Regions from separate parts of the Bacillus sp. NPDC094064 genome, predicted to be linked through region 1. Evidence: riboswitches for the same ligand, from Rfam matches in the RefSeq annotation. Region 1 holds a riboswitch; each other region holds the start of a gene.
The links. A riboswitch is a leader RNA that binds a small molecule or an ion and turns the genes downstream of it on or off. The one in region 1 is predicted to bind thiamine pyrophosphate.
Positions count from the first base shown of each region.

Region 2: linked by a shared signal. The riboswitch ahead of thiT (energy-coupled thiamine transporter ThiT) and the one ahead of ACQKNI_RS21165 (MTH1187 family thiamine-binding protein) in region 1 are both predicted to bind thiamine pyrophosphate.
Region 3: linked by a shared signal. The riboswitch ahead of tenA (thiaminase II) and the one ahead of ACQKNI_RS21165 (MTH1187 family thiamine-binding protein) in region 1 are both predicted to bind thiamine pyrophosphate.
Region 4: linked by a shared signal. The riboswitch ahead of thiC (phosphomethylpyrimidine synthase ThiC) and the one ahead of ACQKNI_RS21165 (MTH1187 family thiamine-binding protein) in region 1 are both predicted to bind thiamine pyrophosphate.

Region 1 covers NZ_JBNNUI010000010.1:91,328-94,532, reverse strand. The annotation lists gene ACQKNI_RS21170 (methyl-accepting chemotaxis protein) at 1-1,318, shown strand, start outside; TPP riboswitch at 1,380-1,481, shown strand; gene ACQKNI_RS21165 (MTH1187 family thiamine-binding protein) at 1,583-1,903, shown strand; gene ACQKNI_RS21160 (ABC transporter permease) at 1,875-2,648, shown strand; gene ACQKNI_RS21155 (ABC transporter substrate-binding protein) at 2,645-3,205, shown strand, end outside.
Region 2 covers NZ_JBNNUI010000004.1:335,113-338,317, forward strand. The annotation lists gene feoB (ferrous iron transport protein B) at 1-1,271, opposite strand, end outside; gene ACQKNI_RS12305 (FeoA family protein) at 1,268-1,495, opposite strand; TPP riboswitch at 1,690-1,791, shown strand; gene thiT (energy-coupled thiamine transporter ThiT) at 1,878-2,537, shown strand; gene ACQKNI_RS12315 (sensor histidine kinase) at 2,745-3,205, opposite strand, start outside.
Region 3 covers NZ_JBNNUI010000007.1:3,414-6,618, forward strand. The annotation lists gene ACQKNI_RS16565 (SH3 domain-containing protein) at 1-1,077, opposite strand, end outside; TPP riboswitch at 1,347-1,458, shown strand; TPP riboswitch at 1,519-1,621, shown strand; gene tenA (thiaminase II) at 1,706-2,401, shown strand; gene ACQKNI_RS16575 (ABC transporter ATP-binding protein) at 2,370-3,119, shown strand; gene ACQKNI_RS16580 (ABC transporter permease) at 3,119-3,205, shown strand, end outside.
Region 4 covers NZ_JBNNUI010000005.1:252,387-255,591, forward strand. The annotation lists gene thiC (phosphomethylpyrimidine synthase ThiC) at 1-1,528, opposite strand, end outside; TPP riboswitch at 1,641-1,756, opposite strand; gene lldP (L-lactate permease) at 1,828-3,205, opposite strand, start outside.

The sequences.
Region 1 (3,205 bases):
GAAAGCATATGATAAGGTAATGAGCACGAAAAAAGCAAACATGACAGTAGTATATGAAGACGCATTAGGATCATGGGTAACGATATTAGAGCCAATTAAAGATGGAGACGATAATATTGTGGCGATTGTTGCAGCGGATGTAGATGCCTCTATTGTTCCTAGTACAAAGGGAAAATTCATTATACAAGGTTTAATGTTTATTTGTATTTCTGTTTTAATTGCAACTGTTATTCAATTCTTAATTGTACGTAATGCACTTGCTCCATTGCGAGATTTGCGTGAAGGATTGCGCAAAGTCGGTGAAGGTGATTTAAGTGTTAAATTAGAGGAAAGACCAGATGATATTGGTATTATTAATGCGTATTTTAATAATACCATCGAGAAGTTTAAAGGAATTGTAGATAAAGTGAAGCAGACAGCAGAACAGGTTTCCTCATCTTCACAAGAATTGTCAGCGAGTACGAAAGAGAATAGTATGGCAGTTCAAGAAATCGTAAGTTCTATGGTTGGGTTAAGAGCTGGCGCTCAGTCTCAAGAAACTTCAGTACAACAGTATTTAGGTATTGTATATGAAATGGAAGATAAGATGGAAGAGATAACGAATGCTGCAAAACAAATGGCGATAGCATCTGAAGGTATGGAGCATCATTCAGTAGAAGGAAATGGTGTTATTGAACAGGCGATTAATCAAATGGGCATAATACAAAATGCAGTACAAGATTTATCTTCAATTATTTATTCGTTGGAAACAAGATCAAAAGAAATTAGTGATATTGTAACTGTAATTACTGGCATTTCAAATCAAACAAATTTATTAGCTTTAAATGCTTCTATTGAAGCTTCACGTGCTGGAGCGGCTGGAAGAGGGTTTGCTGTTGTTGCCGATGAAGTGCGTAAATTAGCAGAACAAACGGAAGCATCAGCAAAAGATATAGCAAAATTAATAGGGGAAACACAAGCTGAAACGGAAGAAGCTGTTGTTTCAATGCAAAAAGGTTCAAAAGAGGTAGAGTCTGGAATTACGCTCGTTCAAAGTAGTGGCTCCTTCTTTGAAAAAATTTCAAAATCAGCACAATCTGTTACAAATCAAGTTAGAACTGTTTCTAGCAATTCAAGTGATATACTGCAAAATAGCCAAAATATTGTTCGTGTTGTAAATGAACTATCACATATCGCAAATACGTATGCGAATAGTAGTAATATTGAAGAGAGTATGAAAGAACAGGAAATGTCTGTACAAGATATTGCCGAATTAGCTACTTCTTTAAGCTGGCTTTCACAGGAGTTACAAGAATTAATTGGGGAATTTAAAAGTTAAATGAAATGATTATGCACGCTTTTGTTTGTTCAATAAAATAAATCATGCTACAATGAAAACGAATTAAGAACCGGGGAGCCAATTGGCTGAGAGGATGTAAGTATACATCGACCCTCAACCTGATCTGGATAATGCCAGCGTAGGGAGTTACTTTAAAGTGATGTAGCATAAGTTATTATAGAATAACTTGTATACAAGGCTTTCCTACATGGTAGGAAAGCCTTTTCTTTTTTTGGAAAAGTTATATTTAAGGAGGAATTTATTATGTCACAACAAGTTACAATGTCATTTTCAGTAGTACCGCAAGCGAAGAACAAAGATGTATATTCTGTTGTTGATAAAGCAATTGAAGTTGTGCAACAATCGGGAGTTCGTTATGAAGTAGGAGCAATGGAAACAACGCTGGAAGGAGAATTAGATGTACTTCTTGATGTCGTGAAACGTGCACAGCAAGCATGCGTCGATGCTGGAGCAGAAGAAGTGATTACTTCGATTAAAATCCATTATCGTCCAAGCACTGGTGTAACGATAGATGAAAAGGTTTGGAAGTACCGTGATGAATATGCAAAACCAGAAGCAATCTAAACTAATTACAACTATTTGGCTTATCCTTCTCATTGCAATATGGGAAGGATCTGTTTCATTATTTAAAATTGAACCGTGGATTTTGCCAAAGCCTTCTGCCATTGTTCAAGAATTAATTGGGATGAAAGATTTACTATTACCAAATACGATGCAAACGCTGCAGGAAGTTATAATCGGACTGTTTTTTGCGATTTTACTCGGGACGAGCATTGCAATTCTTATGGACGTTATCCCTTTACTTCGTATTTTAATAAATCCGTTACTCGTTATTTCGCAAACAATTCCAATCGTTGTACTTGCGCCCTTATTTATTATTTGGTTTGGATATGGGATGTTGCCGAAAGTAATGGTAGTCATACTCGTTTGTTTCTTCCCAATTGCGCTTAGCATTTTAGAAGGTTTTCAAACAGTAGATAAAAACATGTTGAAATTGTTGCAAACGATGAAAGCAACGAAATGGCAAGTTTACCAAAAAGTAAAGTTTCCAGCAGTGCTCCCATACTTTTTTTCAGGCTTAAAAATTGCAGTTACATATAGCGTAATGGGGGCAATTATCGGAGAATGGCTCGGTGCAAGTGAAGGGTTAGGGGTTATGCTTACGAGAGCAACAAAATCCTTTTTAACTGCCCGAGTATTTGGTGTTGCAGCGATTATCGTCATGGTGACACTATGTCTGTATTTTATCGTGGAGTTTATGGCAAGAATAATAGCACCATGGATATATAGAAAGGACGGTAGGAAATGAAAAAGGGTTTAAAAGTGATGTTAGCTGCTTTATTAGCAGTAGGGGTGGCTGGATGTAATCCGGCGAAGAAAGAAGAAAGTGCAAGTAAAGATCAAAAAGTAAAAGTAGTATTAGATTGGTTTCCAAATACGAATCATACCGGTTTATATGTAGCGAAAGCGAAGGATTATTACAAAAAACAAGGGTTAGATGTAGAAATTATCCAGCCAGGTGATAATGTGACAGCGGAGCAAATGATAGCTTCAGGAAAAGCTGATTTCGCAATAAGTGCACAAGAAAATGTCACATTAGCTCGTGTGGAAGGGATTCCTGTTGTGTCTGTAGGAGCGATTATTCAGCATAACACGTCTGCTTTTGCATCGCTAAAAAAAGATAATATGACGTCACCGAAGGATTTTGAAGGTAAACGTTACGGAGGCTGGGGAGGACCAGCGGAAGAAGCGACGTTAAAAACAATTATGGATAAGCATCAAGCTGATTTTAATAAAGTTGAAAAAATCATTTTAGGGCAAACTGATTTCTTTAGATCAATTGGCCGAGATGCAGATTTCGAATGG
Region 2 (3,205 bases), on a different contig from region 1:
GGTGTTACTAAAATTGTAAGTAAACGCTCTTTCTCCTGTTCAATTGTTCTTGCCGCCATAATACCTGGAACGTTACATCCAAAACCGATAATCATCGGAATAAAAGCTTTACCGTTTAAGCCAAAGAACTCCATAATTCTATCCATAACAACTGCAATTCGCGCCATATATCCTGAGTCTTCTAATAATGAAATGAAAAAGAATAGTGCAAAGATTTGTGGCACGAATACTAACACAGCACCAACGCCGGCGATAATACCTTCTGTAACGAGTGCTTGAATAAAATCAGAGGCACCAACACTTGTAAGTCCAGCCGTTACCCAATCCGTAAGCTGCCCACCAAAAAAGCCATCTAACATATCAGATAACGGTGTCCCAATCCACGTAAACGTAACCTGAAAAATAAAAAACATAACTGCTAAAAAGATTGGAAGTCCTAAAATTTTATGTGTAATTAACTTATCGATTTTTTCCGAAAAAGGAATTTTCCCTTCTTTCTCATGCTTCATAACATTTGTTTTTAACTTTTCAATATACGCTTCACGAGTTTTGTAAATGTGCTCCTCCAACGTACAATCAAGTTTTCCTTCTAAGCGAGATCGAACGGCTACAAGTTCCTTATAAATTGGTAGTGCTTTCATTTCTTTTTCTACTACTTCGTTATTGCTTAGAAATTGAAGGGCTAACCATCTCGGATGCTCATAATTCGCTGTCTCTAAAAGAGCAATTACTTCTCCAATTCCTTCATCCATTTGTACACCATATGAAATAATGAATGGTTCTTTCTCTTTTTTGCCATTCTCTTTAAGAGTCGTAAGTAATTCTTCACAGCCTTTTCCGGTTCTTGCGATGACAGGAACGACTGTTACACCTAATATTTCTGATAATCGTTTTACATCAATAACAATTCCTCTTTGCTTCGCCACATCAACCATATTTAAACCAATTGAAACCGGCTTACCAAACTCAAGTAATTGCAACGTTAAATGCATATTTCGCTCAAATTGCGAAGAATCCACAATATTTAACATATGATGAAATTCGTCTGTTAGTAGAAAATTCGTAACGACACCTTCATCACGTGAAACTGGATTTAAATCATAGACGCCTGGTAAATCAATTAATGTTCCTTGCTTATCTTTTAATTTACCAACCTTTTTTTCTACTGTTACACCGCTCCAATTTCCTACATACTCATAAGAACCAGTAAGCGCATTAAATAATGATGTTTTCCCTGTATTCGGATTCCCTAGCAAAGCTACCTTATTCACGCTAATTCCACCTTTATCATTTTCGCGTCACAATGACGAATACTAATTAACTGCCCACGACACTCCAATGTACAAGGACCTTTAAACATCGCTTTCTGCTTTATACGAAGCTCGCTTCCTTCAGAAAGACCAAAAGCAGCCAGTCTTCTTTTTAATAACTGATCTAACGACTGAATACTTTTTACTAACACTTTCTCACCAATCTTAATATCTACTAAACTCATAACCTTCCCCCTCAGAAGAGAATGATAATTATTTTCAAGAAAATTATAGCATACTCTATTTCATTTGGACTATACCTTTTTGCTTCATATTTATTAACATTTCAATACAATTATATTTCAATAATTGTCATACTAGATTCATTTGCCATTCTCATCCATTTCGCTTACAATAAACAATAGCAAATAAAGAATCTCGTTATTACAGGGGGAGCCATGCCGCTGAGAGGGAACACTTCGTTCCGACCCTTCGAACCTGTTAGTTAATGCTAACGCAGGGATTGTGCAAACGTCCGAAATACATACCTCTTTTTTATTTACGTATTTCGTATCCTCCTATGATATCTATTCTTTTTTGTATAACTTGGATTTAGGGGGAGACAACATGCGTAACACCAATTTACAAGCGATGATCGAATCTGCTATTCTTGCAGCCTTCGCCATGATTATCGACATTTTACCACTATCACTTAAACTTCCAACAGGTGGTTCCATTTCATTTGCAATGATTCCTATTTTTATTATCGCATACCGCTGGGGCTTCAAAATGGCTTTCTTAGGAGGCTTAATTTGGGGACTATTACAAATTGTTGTAGGTGATGCTTACATTTTAACACCTATTCAAGCATTCATTGAATACTTCATTGCCTTTGCTTTTATCGGATTTGCTGGTTTATTCTATCGTCCAATTCAAAAAGCACTTGCAGTATCTAACGAAGACCAATCCAGTTTGGGTAGCCGTAAAGATAAACCCGCATCAAAACAAAACAAAAAAAAGAACGCACTTGTTTACATTATTCTTGCCACATTTGTCGGTAGTTTCGCTCGCTACTTCTGTCACTTTATCGCCGGTATTATTTTCTGGGGACAATATGCACCAAAAGGTCAATCTGCTGTGCTATATTCATTAATTGTAAACGGTAGTACAATGATTGGTTCTTTCGCTTTATGTACAGTATTACTACTCCTTTTATTTAGAACTTCACCACGCTTATTCAAAAGCATCGGTGCTTCTCAAATGAATACATCAAAGAAGAGCGCTTAATTAGCGCTCTTCTTTCATATCGTAATATCAATTAAAAATACAATAAATGCGCAAAAGAAAATAAATACCATTATACTTAGCCACTTGCTATGCACGGTTTATCGACTCCTTACACAACCTCATTTTCTAACTAAATTATACCCTTTAAAAATAAAGATTAGATAAAGATAATATAAAAATAAATAAAAAAAGCGTAGATCATATTGTCTACGCCTTTTTCGGTAAATAGAAGTAAAATAACACACCATCCCCTGTATTCTTTACCCCATATTCAGCATCGTGTAGTTCTAAAATATTCTTCGAAATGGCAAGACCAAGCCCCGTTCCACCTTGTGAACGCTGACGAGCTACATCCACACGATAAAAACGATCCCAAATTTTATCTAATTGTTCTTCTTCAATGTGAGTACCTGTATTTTCAATACATACTTTTATGCGATCCTTCTCATCTATTGTAGAAATAATAATATCCTCTTTATTTGGTGTATAACGAATTGCATTCGTAATGAAATTTACGATGACTTGTTCAATCCGACCTTGATTTGCTATCACTTCAAATGAACGTATATTTTTATGAACACAAAGTTCTTTTTTTTCTATGTCCACAGAAAGGTATTCACATATATCTTCAATTACTGTATCAATATAAAATGAATCCTTTTTCATTT
Region 3 (3,205 bases), on a different contig from region 1:
TTGTCCGTATGAATGACCTGTGTTTCCCATATGACCTACTAATTGCCCAGTTTGTACTTGATCACCAACTTGTACAGTGCGGTCTTTCATATGAGCATAAACGGTTGTATATAATTTATCGTTTATTTGATGGGAGATGAACACGACATTACCATAACTAGCTGAATAATAAGATTTCACAACTTTACCTGCAGCAGCAGCTTGAATAGAGACGTTACCTTGTGCTGCAATATCTATACCATAATGCATTTGTTCCCAGCGCATATCAAAGGTTGAGCTAACTTTTCCTTGAGTAGGAAATTTGAAAGCAGCTGGAATTGAAGAAGATTGAGCTGTTTGAGCTTGTGATTGCGGTTGATTTTGTACTATATAGTGTTTTGCCACATATCCGTATCCTGTACCAAAACGAATTTTATACCAAGTTCCTACAGTTTCTACTACTTGTACTTGTGTACCATTTTGTAATGAACCAAGTAGAGCACTACTTGTACTAGCATTACTACGTACATTAAGTTTTGGTGTTGCAACTGTGTACTTCGTATTATTTTGAACTGTAGTTCCTTTTACTAAAGGCTGTGAACCATTAGATATGAATGCTTTTTGTACATAACCTGTTTGACCATTATGTAAAATTTTATACCATTCGCCTTGTTCTTCTTGAATGGTAATGAACTTACCGTTTGGTAATACATCTAAAATTGAAGACTCTAAATTAGGTTCAGAGCGAACGTTTAATGCATTAGCATTGACGATGTATTGATTATTAGATTGAAGTTTGTTTTTTAGTAGAATAGCATCTTTTTGTACGTAACCTACTTTATTATTAACAGATACTTTATACCAATCATTCGTTGTTTCAAGTATATTCACTTTCGTATTAAAGCGGATCGTATCAATAGATGTGCTATTTGTATTGTCTTCTTTATGTAAAGTTGCTTGGTCGACTTTGACATATCCAGTTTTAACATTAGATAATTGTTCAGCGTTTGCTTTTTGTACATTTGTTTCGCCCATAGAAGGTAGTAAAGAAGCAATTGCGACAGTAGTTGCTGTTAAAGCAGTAGCTTTCATATTCATATAATAGAGACCTCCTCTAGTTGTATAGTTGTAATTTTATTATAGTATAAAGATATAATATAGTGGGGGTATTCACATAAATGTAATATGAAATCAATATAAAAATAAATTTTTTGAGGATAATGATTCTTTTTAATCCAATTAATTAGGATATCATTTTCTAAAATGGAATATAATTATTGTATAGCTTGATGATTTTGTTGACAATTGAGAAAATTAAAACAGTTGATGATGTCTTATTACGGTGTTATACTGACAGTGATAATTTTATAGTTTGCTAGGAGAGCTGGTGTTGCCAGCTGAGAGTAGGCCGTAAGCCTTTGATCCTTTTCATTACCTGATCTAGATTATGCTAGCGTAGGGAAGCAATTCGGACACTAACTATGAGTCCCCGTTTCTTTGCGTATAGAAACGGGGCTTTTTTATTTAAAAATTTCATATTGAAACCACTAGGGGTGCTTGATGTGCTGAGAGAGGACTAATCCTTAACCCTTACAGACCTGATCTAGGTAATACTAGCGAAGGGAAGTGGAACAACGAATAAATGTATAATTTTATTTGCTGTAACCACTTCTTATATAGAAGTGGTTTTTTTATTTAGATATATATATTGAAGGGGGAAATAGAAATGAAGTTTTGCGATAGATTATTAGAAACTGTGCAACCTGTTTGGGAGAAAAGTCATAATCATCCGTTTGTAGTAGGTATGGGGGATGGTACGTTAGAAAAAGATAGATTTCAGTATTATATTATTCAAGATTATTTATATCTATTAGATTATGCAAAGCTATATGCAATTGGTGTTGTAAAGGCAACGAACCCACAAATAATGGGGAAATTTGCTGAACAAATTGATGGAATATTAAATGGAGAAATGACGATTCATAAACAATATGCAAAACGACTGGGTATTTCTGTAGAAGAAATGGAATCTGCAAAACCATCTGCTAAAAATTTAGCTTATACAAACTATATGATGTCAGTATCTCAAAATGGCACACTTGCAGAATTAATCGCAGCACTTCTTCCGTGTATGTGGAGTTACTGGGAAATTGGAAAGCGTTTAAATGATATTCCGGGAGCAAGAGATCATGAGTTCTTTGGCGAATGGATTCAAGGATATAGTTCTGAAGAATACGGTAATCTTTGTGTTTGGTTAATTGATTTATTAAATGAAATGGCAGTTGGAAAGTCAGAGAAAGAGTTAGAACGATTAGAGGAGATTTTCTTATATTCCAGCCGATTTGAATATTTATTCTGGGATATGTCCTATCGTAAGGAGATGTGGGGATTTGAGGAGCAAGAACATACTACAGTTTCATAATGTTTCTTTTCATTATGATGAGAAACCAATCATCAGTGAATTAAATGCTTCTATACAAGATAAAGAATTTGTCAGTATTATCGGACCAAGTGGTTGTGGGAAAAGTACTTTATTTCGCCTTATAACAGGCTTAGAAGAAGCAAGCGCTGGAAAGATAGAGCTGACAGAAACAAAGAGTCATCCTGTAGGGTATATGCCCCAAAAAGATATGCTCCTGCCATGGAGAACGATTATTGAAAATGCGGCCCTGCCGCTAGAGTGCCAAGGTGTGCAGAAGAAAGAAGCGCAAGTGAAGGCAAAGGAACTGTTGCATAAATTTGGTTTACAAGGATACGAGAAAAAATATCCGAAAGATTTATCTGGAGGTATGAGACAGCGTGTATCTTTTATTCGAACATTGTTAACAGGCGGAGAGATATTGTTATTAGATGAACCGTTTAGCGCGTTAGATGCTTTAACGAAGGCTTCTTTGCAAGAATGGTTGTTTGAACAATGGAAAGAGTGGGAAAAAACAATTTTATTCATTACTCATGATGTTGAAGAAGCATTGTTCCTTTCGAATCGAATTTTAGTAGTGGAACAGCAACCGATAACGACTTTGACTGAGCGAATTGTGCCACTTGGCCATAACAGAACACGAAAGGATTTATATAAACCGGACGTGTTAGCGCTGAAAGAGGAACTTCTTAGTATGTTACAAAGGCAGGTACTTGTATGATGAACCGATTGAAAGAATTAGTTCCTGCCATTACACTTTCTAGTATTTTACTTGTTATGTGGGAAATAGGCGCAAGAATTGTAGAT
Region 4 (3,205 bases), on a different contig from region 1:
ATAGATTAAATTGATCACGCCAACGGAATTCGAAGCGTGCTTTTGAAAGTGCATCATCACGCTGATGAGCCGTTTTGTGCCCTTTCGCAAGATCAGCCGCATGTGCTGCAATTTTGTACGTAATAACCCCTGTGCGAACATCATCTTTATTTGGCAATCCTAAATGTTCTTTCGGCGTTACATAACAAAGCATCGCCGTTCCGAACCAGCCAATCATTGCAGCTCCAATTGCCGATGTAATATGGTCATAACCTGGTGCAATATCTGTCGTTAACGGTCCAAGTGTATAGAATGGCGCGCCCTGACAAATATCAAGTTCTTTCTCCATATTCTCTTTAATTAAATGCATTGGTACATGCCCAGGTCCTTCAATCATAACTTGCACATCATGCTTCCAAGCAATTTTCGTTAATTCACCAAGTGTTTCAAGCTCAGAAAATTGTGCTTCGTCATTTGCATCTGCAATCGACCCTGGACGTAATCCATCTCCTAGAGAGAACGAAACATCATACTGCTTCATAATTTCACAAATCTCTTCAAAATGAGTATAGAGGAAGTTTTCTTTATGATGGAATAAACACCACTGCGCCATAATTGAACCACCACGCGAAACAATACCTGTCGTACGCTTTGCCGTAATTGGAATGTAACGAAGTAATACACCTGCGTGAATCGTAAAGTAATCAACGCCTTGCTCCGCTTGCTCAATTAACGTATCACGATACACTTCCCACGTTAAATCTTCTGCAATTCCGTTTACCTTTTCAAGCGCTTGATAAATCGGCACTGTTCCAACTGGTACCGGTGCGTTACGAATAATCCACTCACGCGTCGTATGAATGTTTTTACCTGTAGATAAATCCATAATCGTATCTGCACCCCAGCGAGTCGCCCACGTCATCTTCTCTACTTCTTCTGCAATAGAAGAAGATACAGCAGAGTTTCCGATATTTGCATTTACCTTCACGTGGAAATTACGCCCGATAATCATCGGTTCTGCTTCCGGATGGTTAATATTCGCTGGTAAAATAGCACGGCCTTCTGCGATCTCCTTACGAACAAACTCAGGCTCTACTCCTTCACGAATCGCAACGTATTCCATCTCAGACGTAATAATACCGTTACGCGCATAATGCATTTGCGTTACATTGGCACCTTGCTTCGCTCTAAGCGGCTGGCGATCCATTTGCGGGAAAACAGGTGTATGTTTCGAAGCCACTTTCACACCGTCATCCTCTGGTTTCACCTCACGCCCTTCGTATGCCTCTACATCCCCGCGCTCCACGATCCAAGAATGGCGCGGCGCCTGCAACCCCTTTTCCAGCTCCACTTTATACTCGGGATCCGTATAAGGACCGCTCGTATCATACACACGGATTGGTGGATTTTGGACGCCGTTCGTTTCGCTTTGTTCAATCTCACGCATCGGCACTTTCATACCTGCGCGCGGTCCATCCACATATACTTTCTTACTCCCTGGTAAACTCGATTTCAATTCAATTTGCTCAGCCGAAACAGATTGTTTCATAACTTTTGTTGCCCCCTGTTCGTGACAAGGACGAGATATGGCCAGCGCATGCCAAAATAAAAAGAGCCAGGTCCATAAAAAAATAAGGACCTGGCTCATAAAAGACATCATTATGTAAAGCCGTTAACTTCCCTACGCTGGTACGAGCCAGATCAGGTCCAAAGGGTTAAGAAGTTCACACGCTTCTCTCTCAGCCTACGCATACGTTAGGCACCCCTAGTTTATCACTGATTTAATTTTCAATACTTTCCCATCATACACGATAATCCGAAAAATGCAAACTTTATTTCTTTTGTCACTTATGGAATCATCCACGTTAAATAATATGCTTGAACATACGTCATAATACCAACAATAATGACGAAGAACAAACTATGTTTCACCGTGAAGCGGAACAAGTCTGATTCTTTTCCAGCAAGTCCAACTGCCGCACAAGCAATTGCAATCGATTGCGGAGAAATCATTTTCCCTGTTACACCGCCCGTTGTATTTGCTGCAACGAGAAGTACTTCAGATACACCGACTTGCTGCGCTGTAATTGCTTGTAAATTCGAGAACAGTGCATTCGCTGACGTATCGGAACCTGTTAAGAATACGCCAATCCACCCTAAGAATGGGGAGAAGAACGGGAATAATCCGCCAGTTCCAGCTAGTGCTAATGCTAGTGTAGAAGATAGACCAGAATAGTTTGCGATAAAGGCAAACCCTAATACGAATCCGATTGATAGAATTGGCATCTTAAGTTCGTTTAACGTTTCTTTAAATGTCGCTACTGCATCTTTTGCACTCATTTTCAAAATAAAGATAGAAATGATACAAGCAATTAAGATTGCTGTTCCTGTTGCTGATACTACGTCAAACTTCAAAATTGCCTCGTAAGGCGTCGGTTTATTTACAATTGGCTCCGCCTTCATTACTAAATTGTGTAAACCTGGTACCTCAAACTTAAATACAAGACTCTCTAATGCGCCCCCCGGAGCGAATAACGATTTAAAGAAACTTTGGCTCCAAATGACTACCATTACAGTTAAAATAATGAACGGAGACCATGCTTTTACTACTTTTCCTACTGTTAGTTTCGGCATATCTGCCGTAGTTGTTGCTGCTGCTACTTCACCATCCGCTTGCTTCGATTGATAAATTTCTTTCGGCTGCCAAACTTTTAAGAATAGCGATAAACTTACTAAACTTACAAGCGCTGATGTAATATCCGGAAGTTCTGGTCCTAAGAATGTCGCTGTAATGAATTGTGTAATTGCAAATGAACTACCCGCTACAAATAACGCAGGCCAAGTTTGTTTTACACCTTTAAATCCATCCATTAAAAATACGATAAAGAACGGAACAAATAATGATAGGAACGGTAACTGATGTCCAGCCATTTGTCCGATTTTATGCGGATCAATACCTGTTACTTGTCCAGCAACTGTAATTGGAATTCCCATTGCCCCGAACGCTACCGGCGCCGTATTTGCGATTAAACAAAGACCAGCTGCATATAAAGGATTTAATCCAAGACCTGCAAGAAGCGCCGCCGTAATCGCTACTGGGGCCCCAAACCCTGCTGCTCCTTCCAAAAATGCTCCAAATGAAAATCCGATTAAAATAACGAGTAAACGGTGATCATTTGTAATAGATAATACAGATGCACGAATCACATCGAATTGACCCGTTTTC